DNA from 4 places in the Cytobacillus sp. GQ23 genome. Region 4 is predicted to be linked to each of the others. Evidence: riboswitches for the same ligand, from Rfam matches in the RefSeq annotation. Region 4 holds a riboswitch; each other region holds the start of a gene.
The links. A riboswitch is a leader RNA that binds a small molecule or an ion and turns the genes downstream of it on or off. The one in region 4 is predicted to bind S-adenosylmethionine.

Region 1: linked by a shared signal. The riboswitch ahead of AC6CHU_RS07850 (O-methyltransferase) and the one ahead of AC6CHU_RS19080 (methionine biosynthesis PLP-dependent protein) in region 4 are both predicted to bind S-adenosylmethionine.
Region 2: linked by a shared signal. The riboswitch ahead of AC6CHU_RS24805 (2,3-diketo-5-methylthiopentyl-1-phosphate enolase) and the one ahead of AC6CHU_RS19080 (methionine biosynthesis PLP-dependent protein) in region 4 are both predicted to bind S-adenosylmethionine.
Region 3: linked by a shared signal. The riboswitch ahead of AC6CHU_RS19815 (methionine ABC transporter ATP-binding protein) and the one ahead of AC6CHU_RS19080 (methionine biosynthesis PLP-dependent protein) in region 4 are both predicted to bind S-adenosylmethionine.

What each region holds. Positions count from the first base shown of each region.
Region 1 covers NZ_JCAXER010000007.1:99,030-106,476, reverse strand. Annotated here, with positions in the region: gene AC6CHU_RS07870 (aminotransferase-like domain-containing protein) at 1-105, opposite strand, end outside; gene AC6CHU_RS07865 (GNAT family N-acetyltransferase) at 186-758, opposite strand; gene pdxR (MocR-like pyridoxine biosynthesis transcription factor PdxR) at 851-2,221, shown strand; gene AC6CHU_RS07855 (PH domain-containing protein) at 2,244-2,627, opposite strand; gene AC6CHU_RS07850 (O-methyltransferase) at 2,654-3,232, opposite strand; SAM riboswitch class I at 3,340-3,446, opposite strand; gene AC6CHU_RS07845 (spore germination protein) at 3,618-5,174, shown strand; gene AC6CHU_RS07840 (GerAB/ArcD/ProY family transporter) at 5,196-6,293, shown strand; gene AC6CHU_RS07835 (Ger(x)C family spore germination protein) at 6,290-7,447, shown strand, end outside.
Region 2 covers NZ_JCAXER010000046.1:606-8,052, reverse strand. Annotated here, with positions in the region: gene AC6CHU_RS24830 (PAS domain-containing sensor histidine kinase) at 1-731, shown strand, start outside; gene AC6CHU_RS24825 (methylated-DNA--[protein]-cysteine S-methyltransferase) at 746-1,246, shown strand; gene AC6CHU_RS24820 (DUF2087 domain-containing protein) at 1,363-1,944, shown strand; gene AC6CHU_RS24815 (carbon-nitrogen family hydrolase) at 1,978-2,763, opposite strand; gene AC6CHU_RS24810 (pyridoxal phosphate-dependent aminotransferase) at 2,907-4,079, shown strand; SAM riboswitch class I at 4,167-4,269, shown strand; gene AC6CHU_RS24805 (2,3-diketo-5-methylthiopentyl-1-phosphate enolase) at 4,356-5,588, shown strand; gene AC6CHU_RS24800 (2-hydroxy-3-keto-5-methylthiopentenyl-1-phosphate phosphatase) at 5,581-6,243, shown strand; gene AC6CHU_RS24795 (methylthioribulose 1-phosphate dehydratase) at 6,240-6,875, shown strand; gene AC6CHU_RS24790 (1,2-dihydroxy-3-keto-5-methylthiopentene dioxygenase) at 6,930-7,447, shown strand, end outside.
Region 3 covers NZ_JCAXER010000026.1:17,980-25,426, forward strand. Annotated here, with positions in the region: gene AC6CHU_RS19800 (M15 family metallopeptidase) at 1-248, opposite strand, end outside; gene AC6CHU_RS19805 (MetQ/NlpA family ABC transporter substrate-binding protein) at 422-1,246, opposite strand; gene AC6CHU_RS19810 (methionine ABC transporter permease) at 1,270-1,935, opposite strand; gene AC6CHU_RS19815 (methionine ABC transporter ATP-binding protein) at 1,925-2,938, opposite strand; SAM riboswitch class I at 3,019-3,123, opposite strand; gene AC6CHU_RS19820 (CsbD family protein) at 3,316-3,507, shown strand; gene AC6CHU_RS19825 (C40 family peptidase) at 3,554-4,540, opposite strand; gene selB (selenocysteine-specific translation elongation factor) at 4,831-6,720, opposite strand; gene coaW (type II pantothenate kinase) at 6,785-7,447, opposite strand, start outside.
Region 4 covers NZ_JCAXER010000024.1:40,269-47,715, reverse strand. Annotated here, with positions in the region: gene AC6CHU_RS19090 (bifunctional homocysteine S-methyltransferase/methylenetetrahydrofolate reductase) at 1-905, opposite strand, end outside; gene metC (cystathionine beta-lyase) at 910-2,094, opposite strand; gene AC6CHU_RS19080 (methionine biosynthesis PLP-dependent protein) at 2,091-3,203, opposite strand; SAM riboswitch class I at 3,280-3,395, opposite strand; gene AC6CHU_RS19075 (H-type small acid-soluble spore protein) at 3,565-3,744, opposite strand; gene AC6CHU_RS19070 (hypothetical protein) at 3,902-4,141, shown strand; gene sucA (2-oxoglutarate dehydrogenase E1 component) at 4,981-7,447, shown strand, end outside.

The DNA.
Region 1 (7,447 bases), on a different contig from region 4:
ATGAAGGCGTATACACTCATCCGGAATCTCAGGAATCCACTCCCCGGGAGGAGTATTCTGAAGTGCTGATTTGATGTTGTCAGGAAAAAAAGAAGCGGCTTTCACTTCTACCCACACCTTTCTAGTCGCTTTTACTATCGATTATATACCTCTTGGCTGAGATGCTCCATCTATTCAAACTGCTTTTAATAAAGCAAGTGTTCTTCAAAATGCCGTTTTACTTTGCCCCACTCTTCCCTTATGACACTATAAAGAACCGTATGACGGATTGCTCCTTCTTTTCTTATCATATGATTTCGAAGAATGCCTTCCTTAACAGCACCGATTCTTTCGATCGCTTTTTGTGAACGGAGGTTTTCATGCCCGGTTTTAATTTGTACACGATTAAGGGCAAGTTCTTCAAAACAATATGTTAATAATAAATATTTACAGTTAGTATTAATATTTGAGCTCCAATAAGCAGGATTCACCCATGTGGACCCGATTTCAAGCCGTTTATGCTGGGATGATATATCTAGAAACCAGGTAGCACCGATAATTTCTCCTAATTTTTTATCAACAATTGCAAACGCAAAATCAGTTCCTCTCTCCCGTTTTTGGATTGCATCTTCAACATACTGAATAACCCGGCTTTTGTCAGTTAAATCAACCGACATATGCTCCCATATTCTTTTATCCTGGGCAGCTTTATAAAGTCCCTCTACATGCTCGAGATTTATCGGAATTAACTGCACTAAACTGTTTTCTAATTTTTTCATATTATCACTCTCCCTGCATCTATTAAAATCGATTTCTGGTATGATAAAAATAACCAAATATGAATTTTAATATAATACCAGGGAATGATTTAATGGAGCTTCAAATTCTTCTTTCGAATCATAAAGCAAAATATAAGCAAATTTATGAACAAATCCGAAGGGCGACTTTTGATAAAAAGCTGCCTGCTCATGCCAAGCTTCCTTCAAAGCGGCAACTCGCCGAGCAGTTAAGCGTAAGCATCGTGACTGTTCAAACGGCTTATGAACAGCTCCAGAGTGAAGGGTACTGTTATACAGTGGAACGAAGAGGATATTTTGTTTCGGAAATTAAGGATGAATGGCACTATAATGAGCATGGATCAGTAGAATTGGAAAAAGAAGTACATGGTGAGTCTTCAATAAATTTTAAAAACGGGCAGATTGATGCCTCTGCCTTTCCCTATAAACACTGGAACAGACTTTATCGAAAAGAGCTTAATAAATCCAATGCCGCCAATGCTCCGTGGCAGGGTGACTATTCTTTGCGGGTGCAGATTGCACAATACCTGCAGCAAGCCAGAGGATTGGCCTGCAAGCCGGAACAGGTTTATCTATTCAGCGGATTTCAACAGCAGTTACTGAATGTCTGTTTGTTTTTCAAGAGAAAAGCCGTCGGAATAGAAGATCCGGGTTTCATTAGGGCAAGATCCGTTTTTGAGCAATTGCAGCTGGAATATCATCCTATTCCTGTGAACGATGAAGGATGCTGTGTACCTGATAAGCCGGTAAAACTATTATATACAACACCGGCCCACCAATACCCTACTGGTACAATTATGTCTATTGCCAGAAGGACTGAACTGTTAAATTGGGCACTGAAACAGGACGCTTACATTCTTGAGGATGACTATGATTCTGAATTCCGCTATAAAGGGACACCGATTTCGTCATTGGCCCATCTGGATTCCAGCGGACGCGTTCTTTACTTTGGCACCTTTTCAAAAACTTTGCTCCCTGCACTTCGGATCAGCTATCTGATTATGCCGGCATCACTGCAGCAGGGATATGAAGAATTTAATGCTAATCAAAAGTCTAATGTTTCAAGAATCGACCAGCGGGCTGCTGCAAAATTTATGGAAGAAGGACTTTATACATCTCATATAGCAAAAATGAGAACGTTATATCGGGCCAAGAGGAACTGTTTAATCGAAAGCCTGTCAAAGCATTTAGGAGAGCATTTTGACATAATTGGTGATACAGCAGGTTTGCACATTATCGTGATATTACCAGAAGGATTAAATGAACCTAAAGCAATTGAACTGGCAAAGTCGGCGGGAGTTGAAATTGATGCTGTTTCGCCTATGTACCAGCTTCACAAACCCGCCAACCATGTGATGCTTGGCTATGGGGCACCCTCAATGGACGAAATTGAGAAGGGGGTCCAATTAATGGTTAATACCTGGAAAAATTATTTAAATGTTTAACATCTATCCGCTAAAAGGGCGCTTATCTTACGGGATATCGCTCTTTTGCCGGATCTGTAATCGTGCAGAGCTTTTCCTTAACCGCTGCCATAAAATCAAACATATTCATCCCCTCGATTTGCTGGAATTTAAAAAAATCATCGTTATAGTACATATGAATATGCTTGCCCGTTATTCCCCTCTTTTCTTTAATGGAAGTTATATCGATATATGCAAATTCTTCAACTAATTCCTTTGTTGATTCAGATGCAGATAATCCATAAAATAGCAGCCTTTTATTTGTTGCCGCCAGCAATCCGGGCAGCGGGGCTAAACAGTAATGCGATACTAATGAACAGGTTAAGCATTCAATAATGTTTTCTTCTTCATGCAGCACAGTTCCAAACGAATTTATAATGCTACTCATGGGATCCCCTCCTCATATCTCTTCTGTCAAACTGCAGTCTTCACTGCGAGTATCAGTCCGGTAGACCAATCCAATTCGGTAATGTCGAGATCTGGTCTGTCCTGCAGAGTTTTGAGAAGTTTAGTAGCTTTGATTCTAAATTCTTCAGGCAATTTCTGCTGCGGAAACACATCATGAATCACATAAAAACCGCCAACATTCAAATGGTCCAGGGTTTTGTCCAGGAGCTCGAATTTTCCGGGCCACGTATCTGCAAAAATAAAATCGAATCGCTCAGATAGATTTCGAATAAAAGCTGCTCCGTCTTCACAGCAAAATGTGATTCTGGCGTCCTTTCCGAGGTATTTTTTCGCAATGGATTGCACGTTCAAATCTATATCAACGGTCGTAAGCTTACTGCTTTCATCCATCCCATCCATTATCCATGAAGCAGAAGCTCCCGTACCTGTCCCCAGCTCCAAAAAGCTTCCACCCGGTTTGGAGGCAGCCAGCCCCTTTAGTAAAAATCCTGTTTTTTTATCACATGATTGCCCGAAGCCCATCACAGCAGATTCCTGTAATATACTCGAATATGCTTCCGGTACCTGTATAACGCTGTTTTCCATTTGTCATTCCTCCGCTTTCTTCGTACTATATTAAACACTTAGCACGGGAGCATAAAAGAGCACCAAAAAAGGCCCCTTTATAAGAGGCCTTAACTTATCAAATCGACCTCTTATCTCCCAGAGCGTCAACTCTGTTGGAATTAGCACCTTCCTGACATAATCAGGGGTTGCTGAGGCTTCGCAGGGCCAGTCCCTCCACCTCTCTGGATAAGAATTTGTATGTATATTAATTTATTTTCAATCAAGTATTGCATATTTTTAGCAAGATGGCAAGACTTTGGTGGTTTATTGCCATGTAAGAAACGCATGATTCTGCCTTCCTGTATATTTATTTCAATTCTAAGGAAATTTAAGGATATACATATTGCCTGAGGAGGAAATTGTGGTGTTTCGATTTAAAAGGAGTCCTTCAAAAAAAAGAGTAAAAAAACAGATTAAGCCCGAGTTGACATCACAGGACATCCTCTTATCAAAAAAGCTGGAAGACAATATACAATTTTTCTCCTCACTTTATGGAGAGAGTTCAGATGTGATTTTCCGTTATTTTGCCTTAAATAAAATTGACGCAGCCATAATTTATATAGATGGATTAAGTGATACCCAAAAGCTTGACGAGCTGGTCCTTGGAACCTTACTGCATCAAAACATGAATATCGAAAACGACTTCCTTCATACTGTGAAAAACCGATTGCCGATTTCAAGTATTAAAAGATTGGCAACAACCGCTGACTGTATCGACTCAATAAGCATCGGGAACCCAATAGTGCTTTTTGATGGGTATGATGAAGCTCTTTCACTGGGATTAGCCAAATTTGAAAAGCGTTCGATAGAAGAACCGCAGGCTGAGACCTCCATTCGGGGTTCGAGGGAAGGCTTTACTGAATCACTCGGTGTCAATACATCTTTACTGCGCCGGATCATTAAAGACCCGGGACTGAAAATGAAGACTCTGCATGTAGGCAAATATACGAAGACGAAGGTAGTTATCTCATATATTGAAGAAATAGCGGATAAAACTCTGATACAGGAAATAGAAAGCCGTCTTAATCGCATTACTGTTGACGGAGTACTGGAAAGCGGCTATATCGAACAATTCATTGAAGATAGCCCGTATTCTCCTTTTCCCCAGTTATTGTACACGGAACGTCCGGATGTGGTATGTGCAAATTTACTTGAAGGAAGAGCAGTATTAATGATTGAAGGGACACCTTTTACTTTAATTGCTCCCGTGAGTTTCTTCAGTTTGTTTCAATCACAGGAGGACTATTATGAAAGGTTTTGGATTGGTACCTTCATCCGGTCTCTTCGGTTTCTTTTCTTAGCTGTATCCCTATTCCTTCCTGCCATATATGTTGCCATAACAACATTTCACCAGGAAATGATTCCCATGGACCTGATGCTTAGCATTGCGTCCTCCAGAGAAAGTGTCCCCTTCCCTGCCATTGTGGAAGTCCTTCTAATGGAAGTTGCTTTTGAAGGACTGAGAGAGGCCGGGATACGCCTTCCAAAACAAGTAGGTTCAGCTGTTAGTATTGTGGGTGCCCTTGTAATTGGTCAGGCAGCTGTTCAAGCGGGGATTGTTTCTGCACCTATGATTATTGTAGTGAGTATTACGGGTATTGCATCTTTCATGATCCCCCGTTATTCAATGGGACTTGCCATTCGATTACTGAGGTTTCCCATCATACTCCTTGGCGGCGCTTTAGGATTAATAGGTGTAATGCTTGCACTAATCCTGCTCGTCATCCATTTATCAGAGCTAAGATCATTCGGTTTACCATACCTGACTCCTGTATCAACACTGCAAAAAAATGCGGTAAAGGACACACTCTTTCGTTCGCCTTTATGGAAAATGAATCAGCGCGCTCATTCCACAGGAAAATACAACAAAACTAAACAAGGGTCCAGCTTAAAACCAGGTCCTGAAAATAGCGGCAGGTAAATAAGTCAAAATGGCGGTGAGATGGACATGCTGGAAAAGGGAAAAATATCGGCCCTGCAAATGGAATTTTTAATTGTCCCGGCTATCATTGCCACAGGTGTGCTTTCGATTCCATCCATATCGGGAAGGTTAGCCGGGCATGACATGTGGATGACGCCTATAGCAGGTTCTATAATCGGTTTTATCACGGTATTCATTGCATGGAAGCTTCATCAATTATTTCCAAGGATGACCCCTATCGAATACAGTGAGCAAATACTTGGAAAAGCACTTGGTAAACTCTTTAATTTCTTTCTTGTTTCCTTTTACTTGCATACTACAGGCATTGTCATCAGACAGTATTCAGATTTCATTACCGGCAACGTGATGCTGCAGACGCCTTCCGTCATTTTTTCCATTACTATCGTTTTTGTCAGTGCTTTGGCGGTTCGTGGCGGGATTGAAGTAATGGCCAGATCTGCAGTAATTTGCACAACTTTATTCATGGTTACTTCTTTATCACTGCTCTTATTGCTTAAGGAAATTGATCTTAGCTATATGAGGCCAGTTTTAGAGAATGGATTGCTCCCTGTTATGAAAGGGAGTTTGGTGCATAGCTCATGGTTCAGTGAGTTGTTTCTTCTTGCCTTTATCTTTCCTTTTATCAGTGATTCAAAAAAGGGATTAAGGTCGGGGATGAAATCAGCTTTGTATATTGTGCTGCTCCTCTTATATGTTAATTTTTTTGTTCTTACTTTTTTAGGGGTTTCATCTGTTAACCAATTTTATCCTGTATATTCAATCGTCCGTGCCATCAGTGTATTTGGTTTTTTCGAGAACTTTGAAGTTATCATTACAGCTTCGTGGGTACTAGGAAGCTTTGTGAAGGTCTCTGTTTTTTTATATGCTATCAGCTTGGGTCTTGCACAATTATTAAAGCTTTCAGATTATCGGCCAATTGTATTTCCATTGGCACTGCTTCTGATTTTTTTAAGTTATTGGGATATTCCTAATATCCTGTCAGTGGTCGAATTTTCTACAAGGATTCAGCCTTTTTATTTTGTCATCGTTCAAACTGTACTCCCGCTATTTCTGCTGTTTATTGCCATGGCACAAAGGAAATGGAGGGAGAGCGGTTGAAGAAAAGCCTGCTGATCACCATTTGTTTCTGCGCTGCAATTCTCAGCGGCTGCTCAGATCGAGTGGAAATGAATGAACTGGCCATCATTACGGCAGCTGCAATTGACAGACTGGAAGATGGGAAAACAAGAGTTTCTGTACAGTTGTTCATCCCCCGTGCCATTTCAAGCGGAGAAACGGGAGAAGATCCCAGCTCAGGTTCAACTTTCGTTCGGGAAGGAGTAGGGGATAATCTGGCTAATGCCATATCACTGCTGCAAATAAATGTGCCGAGAAGGTTGTTTTGGGGCCAATGTAAAATATTTATCTTTGGAAAAGGGCTTGCTCAAAAAGGAATACGGGAAGATATAGATTATTTAGCCCGGCATCCAAGTCCAAGGGGCAATTCTTTATTATTTGTAAGTGAAGCCGAAGCCAAGGAAATGCTGACTTTGATTCCTCCTTTAGAGAGGTACTCTGGAGATGCCCTAAAAAAATTATCTCAGGATGAAGATGGAACACAAACTACGCTAAGGGATGTAGATATAGGCTTCATGGAAGAATCTGAAAGTGTGTCCATGCCTTATATAAAAAAATTAGAGCAGACAGAAAGCTCCAGAAAGCCAAATGAAACGATACCTGTAATTACTGGTGCCGCTATATTCAAAAAAGATAAAATGGCAGGAACCCTGGATTTAAAGGAAAGCCGAGGCTTGCTATGGTTAAAAGACGAGATAAAAAGAAGCACCATATCTGTTAAACCTGAAGGGGCAAACGGAAAACTTACCATGACTCCGACACTGGGCAACACTAAATTCAGCCCCGAAATCAAAGATGGACGCTGGATCATGAATCTATACATTCGGCTTGAGGGAGATATTGTTCAAAATGAAACTCATCTCAACCTCATGAATGAAGCAGTGATAAAGAAAGTTAAGAAAGATTTTGAAGCAGCCTTAAAAGAAAGAATTGCTCAAACAATTGAAAAGCTCCAGCAGGAATACAGGGCAGATGTCATCGGGTTTGGGAGGAGATTCCATCAAAAATACCCGAACGAATGGAAAAAGGTAAAAGAGAATTGGGATGAAAAGTTCCCGGAGCTTGAGGTAAAAATCAATGTCAAAGCCAAAGTAAGACGGCCTGGATATATCGGCCCTCCTGCTGCACTTCCGAGA
Region 2 (7,447 bases), on a different contig from region 4:
TTTTTTCTAATATCAGTATGAGTACATTTAAAGATATAACTGAGAAGCTGGAAATGGAAGAACAGCTTCGGAAATCAGATACCTTGAATGTTATTGGAGAATTGGCTGCAGGGATTGCACATGAAATAAGAAATCCAATGACGGCTCTTAAAGGGTTTATACAGCTGTTGGAGAGCAGTGTAAAAGAAGATCATACGATGTATTTCAATGTAATCACCACTGAGCTCAGCAGGATTGATTCCATTATTAATGAATTTCTCATTCTCGCTAAGCCTCAAGCTGTCAAATTTATAGAAAAAGACATTTCACAAATCATGAAAGAAACAGTCGATCTCCTTAGTGCACAGGCTGTGCTTCATAATGTTCAATTCAGAACTTATTATGAACAAAATTTGCCCAAGGTTTTCTGCGAAACCAATCAAATGAAAAAGGTCTTTATCAACATCATTAAAAATGCAATTGAAGTCATGCCTAAAGGCGGTTATATTACCGTATCCGTTCAAAAGGGCCCTGGTCATAAAGTTCACATTACCATAAGGGATGAAGGAACAGGAATTCCTGCGCATAAAATAAAAAAGCTTGGTGAGCCTTTCTATACTACAAAAGAAAGAGGCACTGGACTTGGTTTAATGGTTACATATAAAATTATAGAAGAGCACAAGGGAACAATTGAAGTGGAAAGCAAATTGGGAAAAGGAACTGTTTTCCACATCTATTTGCCCTTATTATAAAGGCGGGAATTAATATGACAGGCAGAGTTTATTCTAAAAAAATGACACCGGTCGGAGATATTTACATCGTAGCAGAAAATGGAATTCTTTCGGCTATATACATGGGGGAAGATGATTTTATGGAAGGGGAAGAGGTATCATCATTGCAATTTGATCCTTCTAATACTTTAATCAGAAAGTGTACTCTCCAGCTTGAGGAATACTTTGACGGACATAGGAAGGAATTTGATATCCCTATAGAGCCCAATGGAACGGATTTTCAAAAAGCAGTATGGAAAGAGCTTTGCCTCATTCCATTTGGCGAAACAAGAAGCTATCAGGAAATCGCTGCCGGGATAGGGAAAGATAAAGCTGTGAGGGCCATTGGACAGGCAAACAAGGCCAATCGCCTTCCAATCATTATTCCTTGCCATCGTGTTATCGGCAAAAATAAATCTTTAACTGGCTATGCGGGAAGCAGGACAGAAATTAAAGAAATTTTATTATCCCTTGAAGGAGCCCATTATGCTAAATAGTTATCAAAATCACCCTTTCAAGGTGATTTTTTTGGTTTATTTAAATTCTATTGACGAAATGAACTAAATTCGATTACTATCTAATTAGATAAAAATCGAAATGGGGTACTTTACTTATGCAATTAAATCGTTTAGTAGCATTTTATAAGACAATGGGAGACCCTACCAGAATCCGGATTGTATTTCTCCTTGCCAAAGGGCCGCTGCATGGCCAGGCTATAGCCGGAAAGCTCGGCTTAACCCCGCCTACTATCACGCATCACCTGAATAAACTGCGGGAAATAAACCTTGTTTATCAAAGAAGAGATAAAAATACTGTGTATTTTTATCTAAATGAATCCGTATTGAAACACCAATCAGGGGTTCTTGCAAAATTGGCAGACAAAGAGGAGGTTAAAAAAATGGAGGAACAAAATTCAGAAAACCAGAAGGTTATTGAAAATTTCTTTACCAGGGATGGAAAACTGAAGAATATTCCTGCCCAGAGAAAGAAGAAACTCATGGTTTTTGAACATTTAATTAAAGGCTTGAAAATGGGTAAAAAATATGAAGAAAAAGAGCTTAACGAATACATCAAACAGTTTCATGAAGATTATGCAACTATACGCAGAGAATTCATAATCAACCATTATATGTACCGCGAGAATGGGATTTACGAATTAAACCCTCCAGAAATGTGGGCAAAAATAGAAGGATAAGCAGGGGCCCTGACAGGGCCCTCTGCAACATTTTCAGCGGTAAAAATCCGTTTTGCGGTCATCAAAAATCGGAATTAAGCCGCGGACTTCCTTCACTTTATCCAGGTCAATTTCAGCATGCAGAATTTCTTCAGTTTCAGTGCCTTCAGCAAGCACATCCCCCCATGGATCAATAATCATTGAATGACCTGCAAAGACATTAGCAGGATCAGAGCCGGAACGGTTGCAGGCAATGACATAGCACTGGTTTTCAATAGCACGTGCAATTAATAGCGCACGCCAATGAGCAAGCCGTGCCAATGGCCATTGTGCTACTACAAATATTGCTTCTGCACCATCCGCTGTATGGGTACGCAGCCATTCAGGAAAACGGATATCATAACAAATCATTCCTGCAAACTTCCTGTTGGCCAGGGAAAATCCTCCCCTTGCTGCCCCTCCTTTCAAATAGAGGTGCTCATTCATAAGCTTGAATAAGTGCAGCTTGCTGTATTCATGCAAAAGCTCACCATTATGGTCTACAATCAGCAGAGTATTGTAAATGCCATCAGTTGTTTTTTTGGCTACAGAACCGCCAATCAGGTAAACCTTATTTTTTTTTGCAATTTCTTTCAAAAATGCCAGTGAAAAAGCAGCATCCGGATCTGCTATTTCATCCAATCTGGTCAAATCATAGCCTGTCGTCCAAAGTTCAGGTAGTACTAAAACGTCTGGATCAGATTTAAGAGCTTTATTAATCATGGCTTCGGCCGCAATAAAATTCTTCTCTGGTTTTCCAAATGCAATATCCATTTGCAAACAAGCAATCCTTAATTTCACTTTACTCCCCCACAATCATCTTTTCCTTATGTTATGATTAGTCCGATAGATAAAAACTTTCTAAATTTTACTTTACAACTTACCATTTACGTTATATCATTTGGGACTATATTTTCAATCCTTTTTTTAAGCAGGTGAACAATTTGATTAATTATCCGCAATCTGAACTTTTAAAAAGTCTTCCTAAACAGTTTTTTGCTTCTTTGACTGCGAAGGTGGGAAAAAAACTTGAACAGGGCTATGATGTCATCAATTTGGGACAGGGAAATCCAGATCTGCCAACCCCGGATCATATTGTCAAAAGTCTTCAACGTGCAGCCGATAACCCTCAAAACCATAAGTACTCTCCTTTTCAGGGTTACCCGTATTTAAAAAAGGCAGCAGCTGACTTTTATAAAAGGGAATATGGTGTAGAATTAGACCCCGATACTGAAATAGCCATTCTTTTTGGAGGCAAAGCAGGGCTTGTTGAAATCCCCCAATGTCTTTTAAACCCTGGGGACAGGATATTGGTTCCAGACCCGGGATATCCTGATTATTGGTCAGGAGTTGCGCTGGCTAAAGCAGAAATGGTGACAATGCCTCTGAGGGAAGAAAATAACTTTTTGCCAGTATATAGTGACTTGCCGGCTGAGGAGCTTAAAGCAGCCAAGTTGATGTTTCTTAATTATCCAAATAACCCTACTGGAGCAATCGCAAACAAAGAATTTTTCCAGGAAACAGTTGAATTAAGCCGAAGGCATGAGATATGCGTAGTCCATGACTTTGCATATGGAGGAATTGGATTCGACGGAAAAAACCCTGTCAGTTTTCTTCAGGCAGAAGGAGCAAAAGAGGTTGGAATTGAAATTTATACTCTATCAAAGACCTTTAATATGGCTGGCTGGAGAGTAGGGTTTGCCGCTGGAAATGCAAGCGTTATCGCAGCATTGAACCTGATGCAGGATCATCTTTACGTCAGCTTGTTTGGAGCTGTTCAGGAAGCTGCAGCAGCTGCTCTGTCAGGCTCTCAGGATTGTGTAAAAGAGTTGAATTCGATCTACGAGTCCAGACGGAATACCCTCATTTCCGGTCTCAGGGAAATTGGGTGGGATGTACAAGCGCCAAAAGGCTCCTTTTTTGCATGGCTAAAGGTTCCTGAATCATTTACATCTGAAGAGTTTTCTGAGTATCTCCTTGAAAAAGCGCATATTGCAGTGGCACCCGGAAACGGCTTTGGCCCCTTTGGAGAAGGATTTGTAAGAGTCGGGTTGCTGACATCTGAAGAAAGACTTAGAGAAGCGGTGGAGCGAATACAAAAATTAAGCTTGTTTTAATTTTTTCAAAAATTCAATTGACAAAAGTATATAGCACTGTCATAATTTTAATTAAATTTCTAAATTAACTGAATACTCGATTTCGTTTTCTTATCAAGAGCAGGCGGAGGGACTAGCCCTATGAAGCCCGGCAACCGACTTAACAAAAGCACGGTGCTAAATCTTGCAGCTAATAGCTGAAAGATAAGGAGATGTTAGATTGTTATGCTAACCTCTTCTTATTTGAAGAGGTTTTTTTATTTTTTCCATTCTTTGAAATTGAAAGGAAGAAGATTAATGAGTGAGATTATTGCAGCGTATCTGATACATGATGAAAAACATAATCCCGAGAAAAAAGCAGAGGAGATTGCTTTAGGATTAACGGTGGGATCATGGACCCATTTGCCCGTGCTTGAAAAGCTTCAGCTGGAGAAGCATAAAGGCAGGGTCGTTTCTGTTGAAAGAGCGACAAAAAATACAGGAAGCAAGGAAACAGCTGCGATCATTAAGATCGCCTATCCTGCTGTTAATTTTAGTCCTGATTTACCGGCAATATTAACAACCGTTTTTGGAAAACTGTCATTGGACGGAAAGATAAAACTGCTGGATTTAGAGTTTTCCAATGAACTTAAAAGCTTTTTTCCAGGACCTCGATTTGGAATTGAAGGACTGAGAGAGAAATTAAATGTGTATGACAGACCTCTTTTGATGAGCATCTTCAAAGGAGTGCTCGGCAAAGATATGGATTTTTTGACTTCACAGCTAAGAGAACAGGCCTATGGGGGCATTGATCTTGTAAAAGATGACGAAATTTTATTTGAAAACAGCCTTACACCGTTTGAAGCCCGGATAGCAGAAGGAAAAAAGGTGTTAAGGCAAGTTTACGAGGAAACGGGCCATCAAACCCTTTATGCTGTGAATTTAACAGGCAGAACATTTGAATTAAAAGACAAGGCAAGGAAGGCAGCAAGTCTTGGTGCAGATCTTCTGCTGTTCAATGTATTTTCTTATGGACTCGATGTTTTGCAGTCCTTAAGAGAAGATAATGAAATTGAATTGCCTATCATGGCACATCCTGCAGTTAGCGGAGCTCTTTCAGCTTCAAGCCTTTATGGAATCTCTTATCCTTTACTTTTGGGCAAGCTGCTCAGATATTCGGGTGCTGACTTATCTTTATTCCCATCTCCTTATGGGTCTGTTGCTCTTGAAAAGACACAGGCATTATCCATTGCTGATAACCTGAATGCGGAAGATTCCTTCAAAAGATCTTTTCCGGTACCCTCAGCCGGCATTCATCCGGGTTTAGTGCCTTTGCTTTTCGAAGACTTCGGAATAGACAGTGTAATCAATGCCGGAGGCGGGATACACGGGCATCCAGATGGGGCAAGAGGAGGCGGTTTGGCATTCCGCCAGGCGATTGATTTGACTTTAAAGGGAGTTTCTTTGGCTGATGCTCCTTCAGACTTCACCGAATTAAAAAGCGCGATCGATTTGTGGGGATCAAAAGAGGCGGCTGTTAAGAATGGCTAAAATAGGGGTATTTTGCGACTTTGATGGAACTATTACCGAAAGTGATAACATCATCAATATTATGAAACATTTTGCTCCTCCCCAATGGGAAGGAATAAAAAATCAAGTTCTGAATCAGGAGATTTCTATTAAAGAGGGAGTAGGAAAGATGTTTTCCCTTCTCCCTAGCAATTTGAAAGGAGATCTCACAGATTTCATCCTGGAAAATGCAAAAATAAGAGATGGGTTTCAGCTTTTTGCCGATTACCTGGCACAAGAAAATATACCGCTTTATATAGTAAGCGGGGGGATAGATTTTTTTGTGACTCCTGTACTGGAGAAATATGGACCCTTTAAAGCAGTGTTCTGCAATAGTTCTGATTTTAGCGGCGATAAAATAAAAATCTTATGGCCCCACAGCTGTGATGAAAAATGTGAAAATAATTGCGGATGCTGCAAGCCCTCCATTATGAGGAGGCTGGAGGATGAGGACACGTTAAAAGTCGTTATCGGAGATTCAGTAACTGACCTTGAGGCTGCAAAACAGGCGGACTTTGTCATAGCAAGAGATCTGCTCCTGGAGAAAAGCAAAGAGATGAACCTTAATCACAATTCATTTGAAACGTTCTATGATTGCATAGAAGTTATAAAAAAATTAAATGAGGTGAGAGTATGAGCACACTTGAGGAAAAATGGAATGAGCTCGCCGATATTAAAGACGAGCTCGCAGCAAGGGACTGGTTTATGGGGACGAGCGGAAATCTGGCCATTAAGGTCAGTTCAAATCCGCTTCAATTCCTTGTAACTGCAAGCGGAAAGGATAAAAGAAAACGCACTTCCGAAGACTTCCTGCTAGTGGATGAATTTGGCCGTCCGGTGGAAGAAACTCATTTAAAGCCATCCGCTGAAACACTTCTGCATACGGAAATATACAGTAAAACAAAAGCTGAATGCAGTCTTCATGTACATACAATCGATAATAATGTTATCTCAGAAATATATGGAGATCAGGAGGCAGTAACATTTCAGGGGCAAGAGCTCATTAAAGCATTTAATAAATGGGAGGAGGATGCTGTCCTTAGAATTCCGATTATTCCAAATTATGCGCATATTCCTGCGCTGGCAAATTGTTTCTCTTCCCATGTACATGAAGATTCAGGTGCAATTTTAATTAGAAATCACGGAATTACTGTTTGGGGCAAAACCTCTTTTGAGGCTAAAAAGATCCTTGAAGCTTCAGAGTTTCTGTTCCGCTATCAGCTAAGGCTTCTGGAGCACAGACCCAATCAGCTATCCAGAGTTGTGTAAGGCACAAGATGCAGATTTAAATAAGAAAGATAACAGTAGAGAGGATTGATTAGCATGGCATATATCGTACTGAAAAATTCAAAAAAAGAAATCAGGAATCAGGAAGAAGTTGCTTCTTTTCTGGAAAAACAGGGGGTTATCTATGAGCAATGGGAAATAGATAAATTGCCAGAAAACCTTCAGGAGAAATATTTGCTTTCTGATGATGAAAAACAAAAAATACTTGAGACATTTGCTGCAGAAATTAAGGATATTTCAGAAAGAAGAGGATACATGGCCCAGGATGTCATTTCTCTTTCGGAAAATACGCCGAATTTGGAACAGCTCCTTCAGAATTTTCAGCAGGAACACCATCATACAGACGATGAGGTAAGGTTTATTGTCAGTGGCCACGGAGTTTTTATTATACAAGGAAAAGATGGGGAATTTTTTGAGGTATACTTAAAACCCGGCGATTTAATTTCCGTGCCTGAAAATATCCGTCATTATTTCACTTTGCAGGATGACAGAAAGGTGGTAGCCATCAGAATTTTTGTATCTTCAGAAGGATGGGTGCCAATTTATGAGGAAAA
Region 3 (7,447 bases), on a different contig from region 4:
GCTGTACGTCCCTTTTCATATAGGGCATTCTGTTCCTCTATACTTCTGAAATCCTGGGTAATGACAACATTGATGCCGTTAGCGGCAGCCTGAGCGATCAGCTCATCCTTCTTTTCAGCTACTGCAGGATGAAGAGCGGTTGGAGGGGGCCCATCCTTTAAATCAGGATCTGCAGAAAACTGAATATATTGATAGACTAAAAGCCATACAGTTGCTAAGACTAAAAAAAAGAAAAATAATCTTCCCAATTGTTTAAAAAACAATATTATATGTCCTTTCTATGGAGGATCATTAAATAGACCTTGTTTATTTTATCAGGATTTTAAGAAAACTTCACTAATAATAGATTGTATTCGATTTATGGCCTGATAAATAAAAAAATACGCCAGAAGGTCTGGCGCATTCTCTTATTAATATTTTTTTATTTCATCCACTCCGGCTTACCGAAGCCTTCAAACTGTTCATCGATAACCTTTTCGAATTCATCAGATTCAACAGCTGCCTTTAAGTCCTTGGCTAGTTGTTTATCTGTATTTTTCGTGTCAATTACGACTCGATTTCGGTACTTATCTGGCATGTCCTCTAGTTGCAGTGCATCGAGCAAATCCATCTTTGCAGCGAGGGCATAGTTTCCTGGTACGGCTGATAAATCAACACTGTCCACTGCACGCGGCAGCTGGGCAGCTTCAATTGGCTTAAACTGCAGGTTCCTGACATTGTCTTCTACATCTTTTTCAGAAATAGTAAGCGGATCAGCTTCTGCATTTATTGTGATAAGTCCTGCATCCTCAAGGATTAAAAACGCGCGCGCCGCATTCGTTGGATCATTTGGTATGGCAATAGCTGAACCTTCTTTGATTTCCTCGAATGAAGCGAATTTTTTTGAATAAATGCCCATTGGGGCAGTTGGGACGGTAATCACTTCTGACAGCTCAATATTATGTTCTTTTGCAAAAGTCTCCATATAAATTTTATGCTGGAAAAGATTAGCATCCAGGTCTCCTTTTGAAAGGGCAAGGTTAGGCTGGATATAGTCACTAAATTCTACTACATTTACTTTATAGCCTTTATCTTCAAGAATTGGCTTTATTGCTTTGCTGACCATGTCACTGTATGGACCCGAAGTAGCACCAATGCTGATATTTTTCTTATCACCGCTTGCCTCGGAAGATGAGTTCTCACTTCCGCACGCCGCAAGTACAGCAAATGTAAGCATAAGTATGAATGCAAATGTTATCTTTTTCATTTTATTTCCCCCTGATGATATTTTTATCTTTTATCAACTAATCTGGCGATCCGGTCCCCGGCAAATTGGAAAATCTGGACTAGACAAATTAGAATAATAACAGTTGTGAACATGACTGTATTGTCATAACGGTAATAACCAAAGCGTATCGCAAGGTCCCCGACTCCACCGCCGCCGACAATACCTGCCATTGCAGAGTATGCTACAAGACTGATGACCGTAATGGTAATTCCCTGAACAATCCCCGGCTTTGCCTCAGGTACGAGTACATCCTTTACAATCATCCACGGTGTAGCCCCGACTGCTACAGCAGCCTCAATGACACCTTTATCAATCTCTCTTAAAGACTGTTCTACAACCCTCGCAAAAAACGGAATGGCAGCAACTGAGAGTGAAACCGATGCAGCAGTCGGTCCAATGGTCGTTCCGGTAATCAAATTAGCTAATGGCAAAAGAGCAATTAGCAGAATAATGAACGGAATGGAACGGATCATATTGACAATGAAGCCGACAATGTTTTTAAAAACGGTATTTTCCAAAAATAGACCCTTATCAGTTACAAAAAGCAAAACACCTGTTGGCAGACCAACAATGATGGCTACTGCAATAGATATTCCAACCATATAAATGGTCTCTAAAAATGCTTTATTCAGTTCCGGCAGTATAGCTATTAAACTTTCAAGCTGCATCACGAACCACCTCCAAATTCCTTGTCCGGTCTGTAATATATTGAATGGCTCTTTCGACTTCAAGCACAGGACCTGTTATCGCCATAACAAAAATCCCGAGCGGTTTTTCCTGAATGTATTCGATTTTTCCATGAAGGATATTCCCCTTCACTTTAAATTGCTGAAACACCTCAGAAATAACAGACTCCTCTGCAATTCTTCCCTGGAAGTACACCTTAATAATCTTGCCTTCACGTTCCTTTAAAAGCTTCTCAGGCAAGTCAAATTGAAGCACGCTATTAATGAACTTTTTGGTCAGCGCTTCTCTCGGGCTGGCGAACAAATTATAGACCTTACCTTCTTCAATTACTTTTCCATCCTGCATGACAGCCATTCTGTCACATATTTCTTTAACAACTTCCATTTCATGTGTAATTAGTACAATGGTCAGATTTAATTCTTTATTAATTTTTTTCAACAGAGACAAAATGGACTTGGTAGTGCTTGGATCAAGTGCTGATGTAGCCTCATCACACAAAAGAACTGATGGATTGTTTGCCAGTGCACGGGCAATGCCAACACGCTGTTTTTGCCCGCCGCTAAGCTGTGATGGGTAGACATCCCTCTTATCCGTTAATCCGACCATATCAAGCAATTCATGAACTCGTGCTTCTATTTCAGTCTTCGTTTTGTTTGCTGCTTTTAAAGCAAAAGCAATATTTTCGAATACGGTTTTCGAACTAACCAAATGAAAATGCTGAAAAATCATGCCAATTTTTAAACGCGCCTGGCGAAGCTCTTTCTTGCTTAAAGACGTTAAAGATAATCCATCAATAAGGATTTCTCCAGAAGTGGGCTTCTCCAATAAATTTAAACACCGCAGCAAAGAGCTTTTGCCTGCTCCACTGTATCCGACGATGCCAAAAATCTCCCCTTTTTCAATCTTAAGCGATACATGATCAACACCAGTTACTTTACCTTTCTTAGTTTCATAGACTTTTTCAAGTTCTTTAATTTCTATCATGCAGATCCCCCCAGTTTCATTGCCCCTTTTCAAACAAAAAACCTCTTTCCATTCGGGAAAGAGGCATCGTTATGTATCACGACTTATCTTTCAGAATGAAATCATTCTGCAGGAAGTGGCACCGTTCCATTATGGAGGTTGCCGGACGTCATAGGGCCTGATCCCTCAGTCACTCTTGATAAGTAAATTATTTAATTGATAGTAAAAATAATATATCTATAATAATAAATTGTCAATAAGTTTTTAATTTTCCATCATTATAAGAAACACATTCGTTATGGTTTGAGAAATAAAAATGCTTTTTTATTATATCAATTGTTTGGACTTTTTCATTTTGGGTATTTAAGAAGTAAGCAATAACTTAGGAGGGTGCAAATATGAATAGAGAACAAACAAAAGGGAATGCTGACCAATTTAAAGGTGAATTAAAAAAACAATACGGCAAACTGACCAATAACGAATCTAAAGAAGCGGAAGGCAATATGGATAAGTTAAAAGGACAAACCGAGGAAAAATGGGGAGACGCAAAGGAAGCTCTTTCCAAGACTTTTAATGATCGAAGAGATTAAAAAAAAGTACTCAGTGCTTATTAAAGCGCTGAGTACTTTTTTATAACTAAAAAGTGGTTTTTGCCCCTAAGTAACGAGGCTTCCAATAAGAATTATTCATATCGCTTATTTCTACACCCCGTGAAGAACCGGCATGAATGAACTTATAATCGCCAAGATATATTCCAGCATGTGATGGACCTGATTGGTAAGTCTCAAAGAATACCAAATCTCCCACTTTTGGTGAGGCAACATGTTTTGTGGCACTCCAAATGGATGCAACTGTACGAGGAATAGAGATTCCTGCTTTCCCATATACATAGTTCAAATAGCCGCTGCAGTCAAATCCTGCAGGAGTGCTTCCTGCCCATTTATAAGGTGAACCGATGTATTTTTTTGCTTCAGAAATAAGTTCATTTACCTTGGATGTCGATTGAGCAGCTACCTGTGATTCTGCCGGCTTGCTTGCTGCAGCACCTGATACCTTTATCGTTTTGCCGGCATAAATGATGTCTGAAGTAAGATTATTCAAGGCTTTTAACTGTGAAACCGATAGGTTATGGCGAGATGCAATACCTGAAAGAGTATCTCCTCTTTGGATAGTATAAGATCCAGTGCTAGCAGGAAGAGAAGGTACAGCAGTGTTAGCCGAACCTTTCACTTTTAGCTTTTGTCCCGGATAAATCGTGTCACTGCTGATTCTGTTTAAACTCTTAAGGGTACTGACAGAAAGGCCGTGTGTTCTTGCAATTCCCCATAAAGTATCGCCTGATTTCACTGTGTAGCTGACTGTACTGACAGAAGAACCGCCAGCTGCTGCGTCATGGCTGTGCGGTGCCAGCAGAGTCAGAGCTTGTCCTTTATAAATTATTGAGCCTGATAGATTATTCCATGTCTTTAACTCTTCAATTGAAAGATTATTAGAGCGAGAGATTCCCCATAAGGTGTCACCAGACTGAACTATATATTTATTTTCATGTGCACTTGCTTCTCCATTGAACGGTGTAATCAAAAAACCAGCTGTCGCAGCCATTGTAAGTAGTTGTTTCTTCAAGTTGTACACTCCTTAAATTTCTTTGACATCCTAATATTAGTAATATTTCTAGTAAAATCCTATCTGAAAATAATGGACAAATAAGAAAAAATATCAATTTTTTCATGTTATTTCCTTTATTGGTTAATTCGCAGTACATTTATCCTGCATTTAATTGGGTTAATTACCATAATTTCAGGAAGACATGGGTAGTTTATCACCATAATTCAAATTATTCTAATTAAACTTTTTTCTTCTGAACAAACTAAAAAGACCAGCATTCAGATGCTGATCCTTCTAAATAAGATATTTTAAATCCAAATTCTTTTATTTTCTGCTCTGCGTGTCATTCCTAAAGAATCAAGTTTTTCAAGGAAAGGGATCATATACTTTCTGGAAAGACCCAATATCTCTTTTGCATCCCCAACCTCAAATTCAGCAGCAGTGCTCTTTTTCAGTTCTTCCACTGCTTTTCTAAAATGAACACCATGCCAATAGTATTGAGCATCAAGCGGAACTGCGATTTCCTGGTCTTCCAAAAATCGTTTTAAGTCTCCTTTGAGATTCTCTGGGATTCCTGCAGAAGCATAATATTGATCGAAAGGCTTTACTGTATAGCCATCTTTTTTTAATTCAACAATTAGATTGTCAGTGCGTTTCTGCCAGCTTTTAGGTACATGGGGATAGAAATCCTTATACTGCAGAAACTGGCCTTTGCGTTTGAAAAGATTTTCTTTAATCCCTGAATTCAAAACAAATTCAACCAGTATTTTAGGGTATTTATTCTGCATTGCCTGAAGCAATTCTGCTTTATTAATCCCTTGCTTCATTGCATTTTCCTGGTGGAACTCATTCAGGCGGTCAGCTATCTCTTCCTCTATTGCCTCTTTAATGACTACTAAAGTGAATTCCTTGTTATTAATGTTCAGAAAGTCTTCTTCTTTTAAAATTTCTTTAACCGTCCATTCATCAAGCGAGGTTTTTGCTATAATTTGTGAAGGTGTTAGGACCATTTCTTCGGACATCGCCGCTTTTATACGATCTTTCGGTGTCCCTTCTTTTTTTCTGCTTAAATCTTCAATGGTTTTTTGGCCGAACCGGTATTTTTCCCCATTAGGATCGATAACCCAGCCACCGCCGATTGTCTCCTGGGGACTTGGCCGCCTTAAAATGAACCTGTCTCCCCTTTTGGCGACAACTTCCTCTTCTAAACGGAGCTGGCAGAGGATTTCTCCTTCAGAATTGGATAATTCATTTCGGTCAAAAAAGACAATTTTGCCCATGACCTCGGCTGTACCAATATGACATTTGATCGGCATTCTCTGTTTGACGATATGCTCTAAATCTCCCACCATTCTTACTGAAACATCAATAATTTTCGTAATGCTGAAATGCTCCGAGGATACGAGGACCTCGCCCCGTTCAATTTCCTCCTTTGACACACCCGAAAGGTTAATGGCCGCCCTTTGGCCTGCAAATGCCGCCTTTGCGGGCTGATGATGAACCTGCAGCTGGCGTGCCCTGGTCTCAATACCCTTTGGCATGATTTTCAGAAGCTGTCCTTCCTCTACTATACCTTCATAAACTGTGCCTCTTACTACAGTTCCCTGGCCTTTCACAGTAAATACCTGATCGATTGGAAGGCGGAATGGACCTTTTACATCCCGTCTGTCCTGTTTCTTCAAAGTATGGATAATTTGCTCCTTTAGCTTTTCAATACCTTTGCCTGAAAGGCTATCTGTTAAAATAAATGGAGCTTTTTCAAAAACTGTACCTTTCAGTTCCTCAAAGATTTCTTCCTTTACCAGGCCGGTGAACTCTTCATCCACACGATCAATTTTAGTTATGGCAACAATGCCATTGCGGATCCCCAGAAAATCAAGAATTTCAAGGTGTTCTCTTGTTTGCGGCATAACTCCTTCGTCAGCTGCCACAGCCAGGATGACTAAGTCAATACCTGCAACACCAGCAATCATTTGCCTGATAAAACGTTCATGACCGGGTACATCCACTACTGAAATTTGAATTTCCTCATCTTCATGTAAAGGGGCAAATCCCGGTTCTATGGATATTTGCCTCTCTTTTTCCTCTTTAAGCCTATCTGTATCCACATTTGTTAATGCTTTTGTCAATGTGGTTTTTCCATGGTCGATATGGCCTGCCATACCGACTGTAAAGAATCTTTTCTTCAAATCTGCCACCTGCTTCTTTTTGCATTCTATTTCAACTTTATCTTGAAAAAAAGAATCTTTCAATCATCTGGTTCTACAAGGACAGCATTGCACCTGCTGCTCCACAAAACTCCCCATTTTGAATAAAGACAGAATTCTTGCCGAGCATGGCGGTATACTTTTCTAAAAGGTCCTTTAACGGGGCATTATGCCGAAGTGTGCTTCCTATGTATATAATGCAGTCTATTTGGTGCTGATCTGCTGCCTGAGAGCTTAGAAGAACAATCGTTTCCGCAATCATCTTCGTTAAACTGGCTGCTTTGTCCTCCTTGCTTACTTGATCATCCTTAATTTTTCCGAAATTACTGGCAGTCAGGCTTCCTTCTATCGGTGCATCAAATGGTTCATAAATATCTTTGACCAACAGGTCTGCACTTTCCGCGTTCCCGCATTTAGCCAATGAAACGAGTTTGACAAAATCATTTTCACCAGTCAGCAATCTTCCAAGCCCCATAAAAGTGCCTCCGCCTATACCGCTTCCGGACAAGCGTGTAAAGTTACCATCCTTTTTCAGAAAAATCGAAGTTCCTGTGCCTATATTTATTAAGAGGGAACTTTTATGGGATAATCCATCCTGCTTCATTAAAAAGGATGTACCTATACCGCAAGACTCAAATTCAGGGACTATCAGGGCGTTTTGAAAAAACTCTTTTTTAAGGTATTCAGCCTTCCCGCCGGTCAATGCCATTGGCACATC
Region 4 (7,447 bases):
TCTGAAACGATAACCTTATTAACTGCTTTGATCTCTTTTTCCTCGATTGGCGGAAGTCCTTTTAGAACATCAGCAAATGCCTTGATATGATCAGGTGTTGTTCCGCAGCAGCCCCCAAGCAGGCGGACGCCCTGATTCCGAAATTCAATTGCAGACTGCCGGAAATATTCTGCATCACCTTCATAATGGAATTTGCCGTCCGTATAAGCAGGAATACTGGCATTTGGATATGCAGACAGATAGGCATGCTTTGGCAAAGGTACACTTTCGAGTGTTTTCAGCATATGATGGGGACCAAGCCGGCAATTGATTCCCACTACATCCGCGCCAATGCCGTCGAGCCTTGCCAGCGCATCAGAAATGGAAGTCTGGTTCTGCAGGACACCTGCTTCCTGAAGAGAAACCTGTGCGATAATCGGCAAATCGGTTTCTTTTCTGGCAATAGCCAGAACCGTCTCAAGTTCTTCAAGATCATAATACGTTTCCAGCAAGATGCTGTCCACACCTTCCAGCAGCAGACAATAAAGCTGCTCACGGAAGCTTCTTTTTATTTCCTCCAGTGTGATCATGTTTGGCTTAAACCCTCTTATCCCGCCAATTGTACCTGCAACATACGCGCGGCCACCGGCAGCTTTTTTGGCGATCCGGGCAGCAGCACCGTTTATTTCTTTCACAGAGTCTTCAAGGCCATATCGCTGCAGTTTAAGATAATTGGCCGCATACGTATTGGTTTGGATCAAATCAGCCCCCGCGCCTATGTACGCTTCATGGATATGCTGAATTTGTTCTGATTGAGAAAGATTCAATTCTTCAAAACAGCTGTCTGTGCCATAGGAGTAGAGGAGAGTTCCCATCGCGCCATCTGCTATGATGATTTCATTCTTTAATTTATCCAGGAAACTCATCGTATCACCCCCGCTGTAAAATCGATTGTTTTGATTGTTCTGCAGCAGATAACGCTGCCTTGAAATCTTCTATAATATCATCTGCGCTCTCCAGTCCAACAGACAGACGGAGAAGACTGTCTGTAATTCCGCGCTGTTCTCTTTCAGGTGCAGGCATGGCTGCATGCGACATTTTGGCAGGGTAGGAGAGGATGGATTCAACTGCTCCCAGACTTACTGCAAAAACAGGAATTTTTGCATTTTCCACAAATGCTCTCATTGCCTGTTCATCTTCAAGTTCAAAAGAAAGAACAGCACCTGCATTCACAGCCTGTTTTTTCTGGATTTCATAGCCGGGATGCTCGGCAAAGCCCGGGTAATGAACTTTCTTTACTTCCGGATGATCATGAAGGAAACGGGCAATTTTCTCAGCTGATTTCACAGACTGGTCAAGCCTTACCTGGAGCGTTTTAATGCCTCTTAAGACAAGCCAGGCATCCTGAACACCCAGAACAGCTCCAAAGGAATTCTGGAGGAAGGAAAGTCTTGCTCCTAATTCCGGGTCTTTCACAACCGCCAGGCCTGCCACGACGTCGCTATGTCCGGATAAAAATTTGGTAGCGCTGTGAAGCACGATATCTGCACCTAAAGAGAGCGGTTTTTGCAGGGCAGGGGTCAGAAAGGTATTATCCACAAATGTCAGGGCTCCATGCTGCTTGGCAAGTTGGCTGATGGCCTGTATATCAGTTACTTTCAGCAGGGGATTGGAAGGAGTCTCAACATAGAAAACCTTTGTGTTGGGACGGATGGCTTCCTTCACTTCCTCCAGGTTTGTCATATCAACAAATGTGTGCTCAATGCCAAAACGGGACAGGACTTCGGTAGTCATGCGATAGGTCCCGCCATATACGTCTTCTGTTATGACAACATGATCTCCCTGTGATAAGAGGAGAAAAGCTGTAGAAATGGCAGCCATTCCTGAAGAGAAGGCAAATCCTCTGACTCCTTCTTCAAGCTCCGCAATGACCTCTTCAAGAGCTTCCCTTGTTGGATTCAGACTGCGGCTGTAATCATATTTTCCAAATACATCAATATCTTTTTGATGAAAGGTGGAGGCATGCTGGATCGGTACACTGACAGCTCCTGTTTCCGGATCGAATTTATGATTATTGTGAAGCAATTTCGTTTGGAATGTATAGTTTGAGCTCATCGCACTGCCTCCTTTACAACCTTTGCAAAAGCATGTTCTAGATCTGCCTTCAAATCTTCTGCATTTTCGATTCCAACCGAGAAACGCAGAAGCCTGTTACAGACACCTGTTTCCTTGCGGATTTCTTCAGGGATGTCCGCATGCGTCTGTGTTGCGGGATAGGTGATAAAACTCTCGACTCCGCCAAGGCTTTCAGCAAAGGAGATAAGGGAGAGGCTCTGCAGAAAAGGATTCACCCAGGATTCATCCTGTACCCGGAACGAAATCATGCCGCCTTTGCCTGGATATAGAACATCCGTAACGGATTCATGTCCTGATAAGAAAGCCGCCAGTTCCCTGGCATTTTTCTCATGCCGTTCCATGCGAAGAGAAAGTGTCTTCATGCCTCTGATTAAAAGCCATGAATCAAATGGGCTAAGGACTGCACCAGCAGCGTTATGGTTCATAGCAAGCTCCTCACATAGCTGCTTGCCTTTTGCGACAATTAACCCAGCAAGGACATCATTATGGCCGCCAAGGTATTTTGTAGCACTATGGATGACAATATCAGCTCCAAGCTTTAGCGGCTGCTGAAGAAGGGGGGTATAAAATGTGTTATCCACGATCAGGAGAACATTATGCCGTTTTGCGATGTCAGCTATCAGCCCAATATCTGTCTCTTCCATCAAGGGATTAGTTGGGGTTTCCAGAAATATAGCTTTTGTTTTTTCAGTGATAAGCTCTTCAACAACTTCAGGATTGCTGGTATTCACATATTTGCTTTCCAGTCCCCACTTTTTGAAGCCCTGTTCAAGCAAGCGGTAGGTACCACCGTATAGATCTTTGGATACAATCCATTCATCACCTGATTGAAAGAGTGAGAGAATAGTAAGTATAGCCGCCATTCCTGAACTGCAGGCATATCCTTGATCGCCTTTTTCCAAATCGGCGATTGCCTGTTCAAGCAGCTGGCGGGTCGGATTGCCTGTTCGGCTATAGTCGAAGCCAGTAGACTGGCCAATGCCTTCATGGCGGTAAGCGGTGGAAAAGTAAACAGGCGGATTGACTGCACCTGTTGCGGATTCGCTTCTGTTTCCAATTTGCGCTAATTTGGTGTCAATATTATACATGCTCATAAACACTCCTTCGTCATAATAAAAAAAAGCCTTCTATAAGAAGAAGACTTTTTAATGTGAACAGCCATTCTTCTTATCTTTCAAGTTTTTGAAAACTTGCAGGAATTAGCACCTTTTCAATCAAAAAAATGATTGAAGGTTGCTGAGGCGTCGTCGGGCCTTACCCTCGACCTCTCTGGATAAGAAATCAATTATTAAATTTTCTCTAAACTTTACTACAGTAAACCGTTAACAGTCAATACTTTTTTGAATATTTCATGTTATAAAAAATATTCAGCAAGAGTCCAGGGGGGGTAAGCAAAGTCCTGGACTAAAAAAACTTTCCTTAACAGATCGGAAAGTTTTTTTAGGCTATTCATTCTTCAATTAAATCGTTAACCGGCACATCCATTTCTTTTTCAGAATCTGCTTTAGTGTAAATGCGTGCTGTCTTAGTCTGCTCATCTACATGCTGAATGATGATCGGAACTCCATTTAAAGTAACATTGTGCATTTCAGCAGACTCAGCAATCTCTTTGGCTCTGCCAATGTTCATGGAAAAACCTCCTGAATTTGAATAACTTTAATGTGTCTAAAAAAGATACAAATTATTCTTTTTATCTGGCATAAACTGTTATAGGTAGATCGCTTTAAAGTTCAGAATATTTGTTTTATAATGGAACAAATGACATTTTTCTTGGAGGGAAGCTAATATGCGCGAACATAGCCACTGCCGCCACCGGTTTGCCGAATCCGAAGGTCCTGCAGTTTTCCAGACCCTGGATGGCATTGAAGTAAATGTTTCTGGTTCAATGTTTGAAAAATGTACAACTTGCGGCCATTTTGATTTTCCTGTGGAAACGAGAGAAGCAATTGAATCTTCCCTAAAAGAAAACAGAAAAAAAGCAAATGCAGCAAAACAAATTTACATTAACTTAGTTGAGACTTTTTAAGCCGGACGCCATGTCGGCTTTTTTATTTTGGCTTCAGTTAGTAATTGGTATTGAATGGCACTTGACCCTATAAAAAGCATTGGATTTCTTAGCGGGATGTCTTATAAGCTTATTCAATGTTCTGCAGGAAAAGAGGGAGCAGAAGACTCTGAAAGCAAAGCTTAAGGAGCTAAGATTCTTCCCACTTAAAGCAGATGGTTGCTTTTTAAATCAGCGTGGACTATTTTAAGGAAAGGCTGTTTTCTTAAAGTTTGTTGCTTTTGCATAACTTAGTATAATTTGCTGAGTTGATCTTCGCTGTGGGCACTTGATCCTTGAAAATGCTGACGCATTTCCTTCGTGCGTTGTTGATTCGAAGAAGCTTGTTCAATGTCCTGCGGTAGGAGAGGGAAGTGTGAGACCCCGGAGGCGCAGCCGAGGAGGCTCACTTTCCTCCCCGCGGAAAGCAAGTGACTGGAGTGGAAATCAACGGGCAGAATTCATAAACAAAAAACAACAATTTTTGAAAAAAGAGCCTAAACAAATAAATGAACTCCAAAAATCAAAAAGCCACCCGGTTATTTCATATTTATAAAGGTGTAACCTTTTACAAATTATTTTTTTAGAATAAGTAATTGCTAAAAAAATTTTTTAATAGTTTTCCACTATATTCATGTTTTTATCTTTGTACAAGTAGATTTTCCGTGTTAGAATAACTATGGAAACGTTTTATCCTCTGAAAAATATTATTATTCGTAAAAATGAATTGTTAATGCGTTCAAATGATGGGTATTGTATTTTTAGGAAGAAAAAACGTATTAAATTATTTACTTACAAAACAGTTATGGAGGTAATTTTCCATGAAAAAGCCAACGAATGGTGAGGGACCTTTTGAACAGGGATTTCATGGCCCGAACCTTGGCTACGTTATTGAGCTTTATGAAAGATATTTAGAGGATCCGTCGTCGATTGATCCTGAAATGAAAGAGTACTTTGAAAAAAACGGTTCCCCTCTTATGAGCGAAGAAACCGCACCACTGTCTTCATCAGCAAATCAGCAAATGAATGCCGGACAGATTGAAAAAACACTAGCTGCTATTCGCCTGGCTGATAATATTCGTACATATGGCCACTTGGCTGCCGATATTTATCCGCTGGGAAACAATAAATCAGAAACTGCTTTATTTGAATTAAGCAAATATGGCTTAACTGAAAATGACTTAAAAGAGATCCCTGCTGGTGTCATAACTAAAGATGCCACATATCCTTTACGCAACGGACTTGAAGCAATCGAATTCCTGAAGAGCGCTTATATGGGACCCATTGCTTTTGAATTCCAGCATATATTTGATGAAAACGAAAAAGACTGGCTTCGCCGCAAAATAGGCGCCAACAGCCACAAGCTGTCTATGCCAAAAGCGGAAAAGCTAAAAGTATTAAAAAGACTGACAGAAGTGGAGGAATTTGAAAAGTTTCTTCATAAAACTTTTGTCGGTCAGAAAAGATTCTCCATTGAGGGCCTTGATACAATGGTTCCGCTGCTGGATGAAATTGTTTCTGAATCCGTTTCTGACGGTGCGAAAACAATTAACATCGGCATGGCTCACCGAGGCAGGCTGAATGTTCTTGCCCATGTGCTTGGAAAGCCTTATGAAATGATTTTTGCGGAATTCCAGCATGCGCCAAATAAGGAACTGGTTCCTTCTGAAGGATCCATTGGAATCAATTACGGCTGGACAGGTGACGTTAAATACCATCTGGGTCTTGATAAACAAATCAAAGATGAGAATACAACCATAGCCAGACTGACATTAGCTAACAATCCAAGCCACCTTGAATTTGTAGGCTCCCTTGTTGAAGGATATACAAGAGCTTCACAGGACAACAGAACAAAGGCCGGTTACCCGGAGGTAGATCCAAAAGCTGCTTTATCCATTATTATTCATGGAGACGCAGCATTCCCAGGGCAGGGTATTGTAGCTGAAACACTTAATCTCGGACAGCTGACCGGGTATAACACAGGCGGTTCGATTCACATCATTGCCAATAATACAATCGGCTTCACTACAGAATCTCATGATTCACGCTCTACCAGATATGCAAGTGATCTGGCCAAGGGATATGAAATGCCAATTATGCATGTAAATGCTGACGAACCAGAAGCAGTCGTTGCAGCGGCAAGAATTGCTTGCGAGTATCGTGCTAAATTCCAGAAAGATATCCTGATCGATTTAATCGGATACCGCCGTTTTGGACACAACGAGATGGACGAGCCAATGACGACGAATCCGCTTATGTATAATATTGTACGCAAGAGACCAACCGTGAAAGCGCTGTATGCTGATAAGCTTCTAAATGAGAAGATCATCAGCAAAGAGGAAGCTGAAAGCGTTCAAAACGAAGTTCTGGAAAGAATGAAGGCTGCCTATGAAAAAGTGCCAAAAGAAAAGAAGCAGGCTGAGTTAACCGATCCTCCTGAAACTGTCGAAAAAGGCCTGCCAAAAATTAATACAGCAGTGCCAATTGATAAACTAAAGCAAATTAATGAAGAATTGTTAAAATGGCCGGAGGATTTCAAGGTATTTGATAAACTCGGCAAAATTCTGAAGCGCAGACTGGAAGCGCTTGAAGGGGACGGCAAGATTGACTGGGGCCTTGCAGAGACGCTGGCATTTGCAACCATTTTATCTGACGGTACACCTGTCAGACTGACTGGCCAGGATTCTGAGAGAGGAACATTTGCTCAAAGAAATGTTGTTCTGCATGATCATACAACCGGTAAAGCGTATTCACCTTTGCATAAACTTTCAACTGCTAAGGCTTCATTCGCTGTCCATAATAGTCCCTTATCTGAAGCGGCTGTTGTAGGCTTTGAATATGGATATAATGTTTTTGCTCCTGAAACGCTTGTTTTATGGGAAGCTCAATATGGTGACTTTGCCAATGCAGCGCAGGTAATGTTTGACCAGTTTATTGCTGCCGGCCGTGCCAAATGGGGACAGAAATCAGGTCTTGTCATGCTCCTTCCGCACGGATATGAAGGACAGGGACCTGAACACTCAAGTGCGCGTCTGGAACGATTCCTGACTCTTGCAGCTGAAAATAACTGGACTGTTGCTAATCTTTCTTCATCAGCTCAGTACTTCCATATTCTAAGAAGACAGGCTGCCATACTTGGCAAAGAGGAAGTTCGTCCGTTAGTGATCATGTCACCGAAGAGCCTGCTGCGCAATCCGACTGTGGCATCAAATGGACTGGAATTGAGCGAAGGAGAATTCCGATCCGTAATTGAACAGCCTGGATTAGGCCAAAATCATGAAAAAGTGA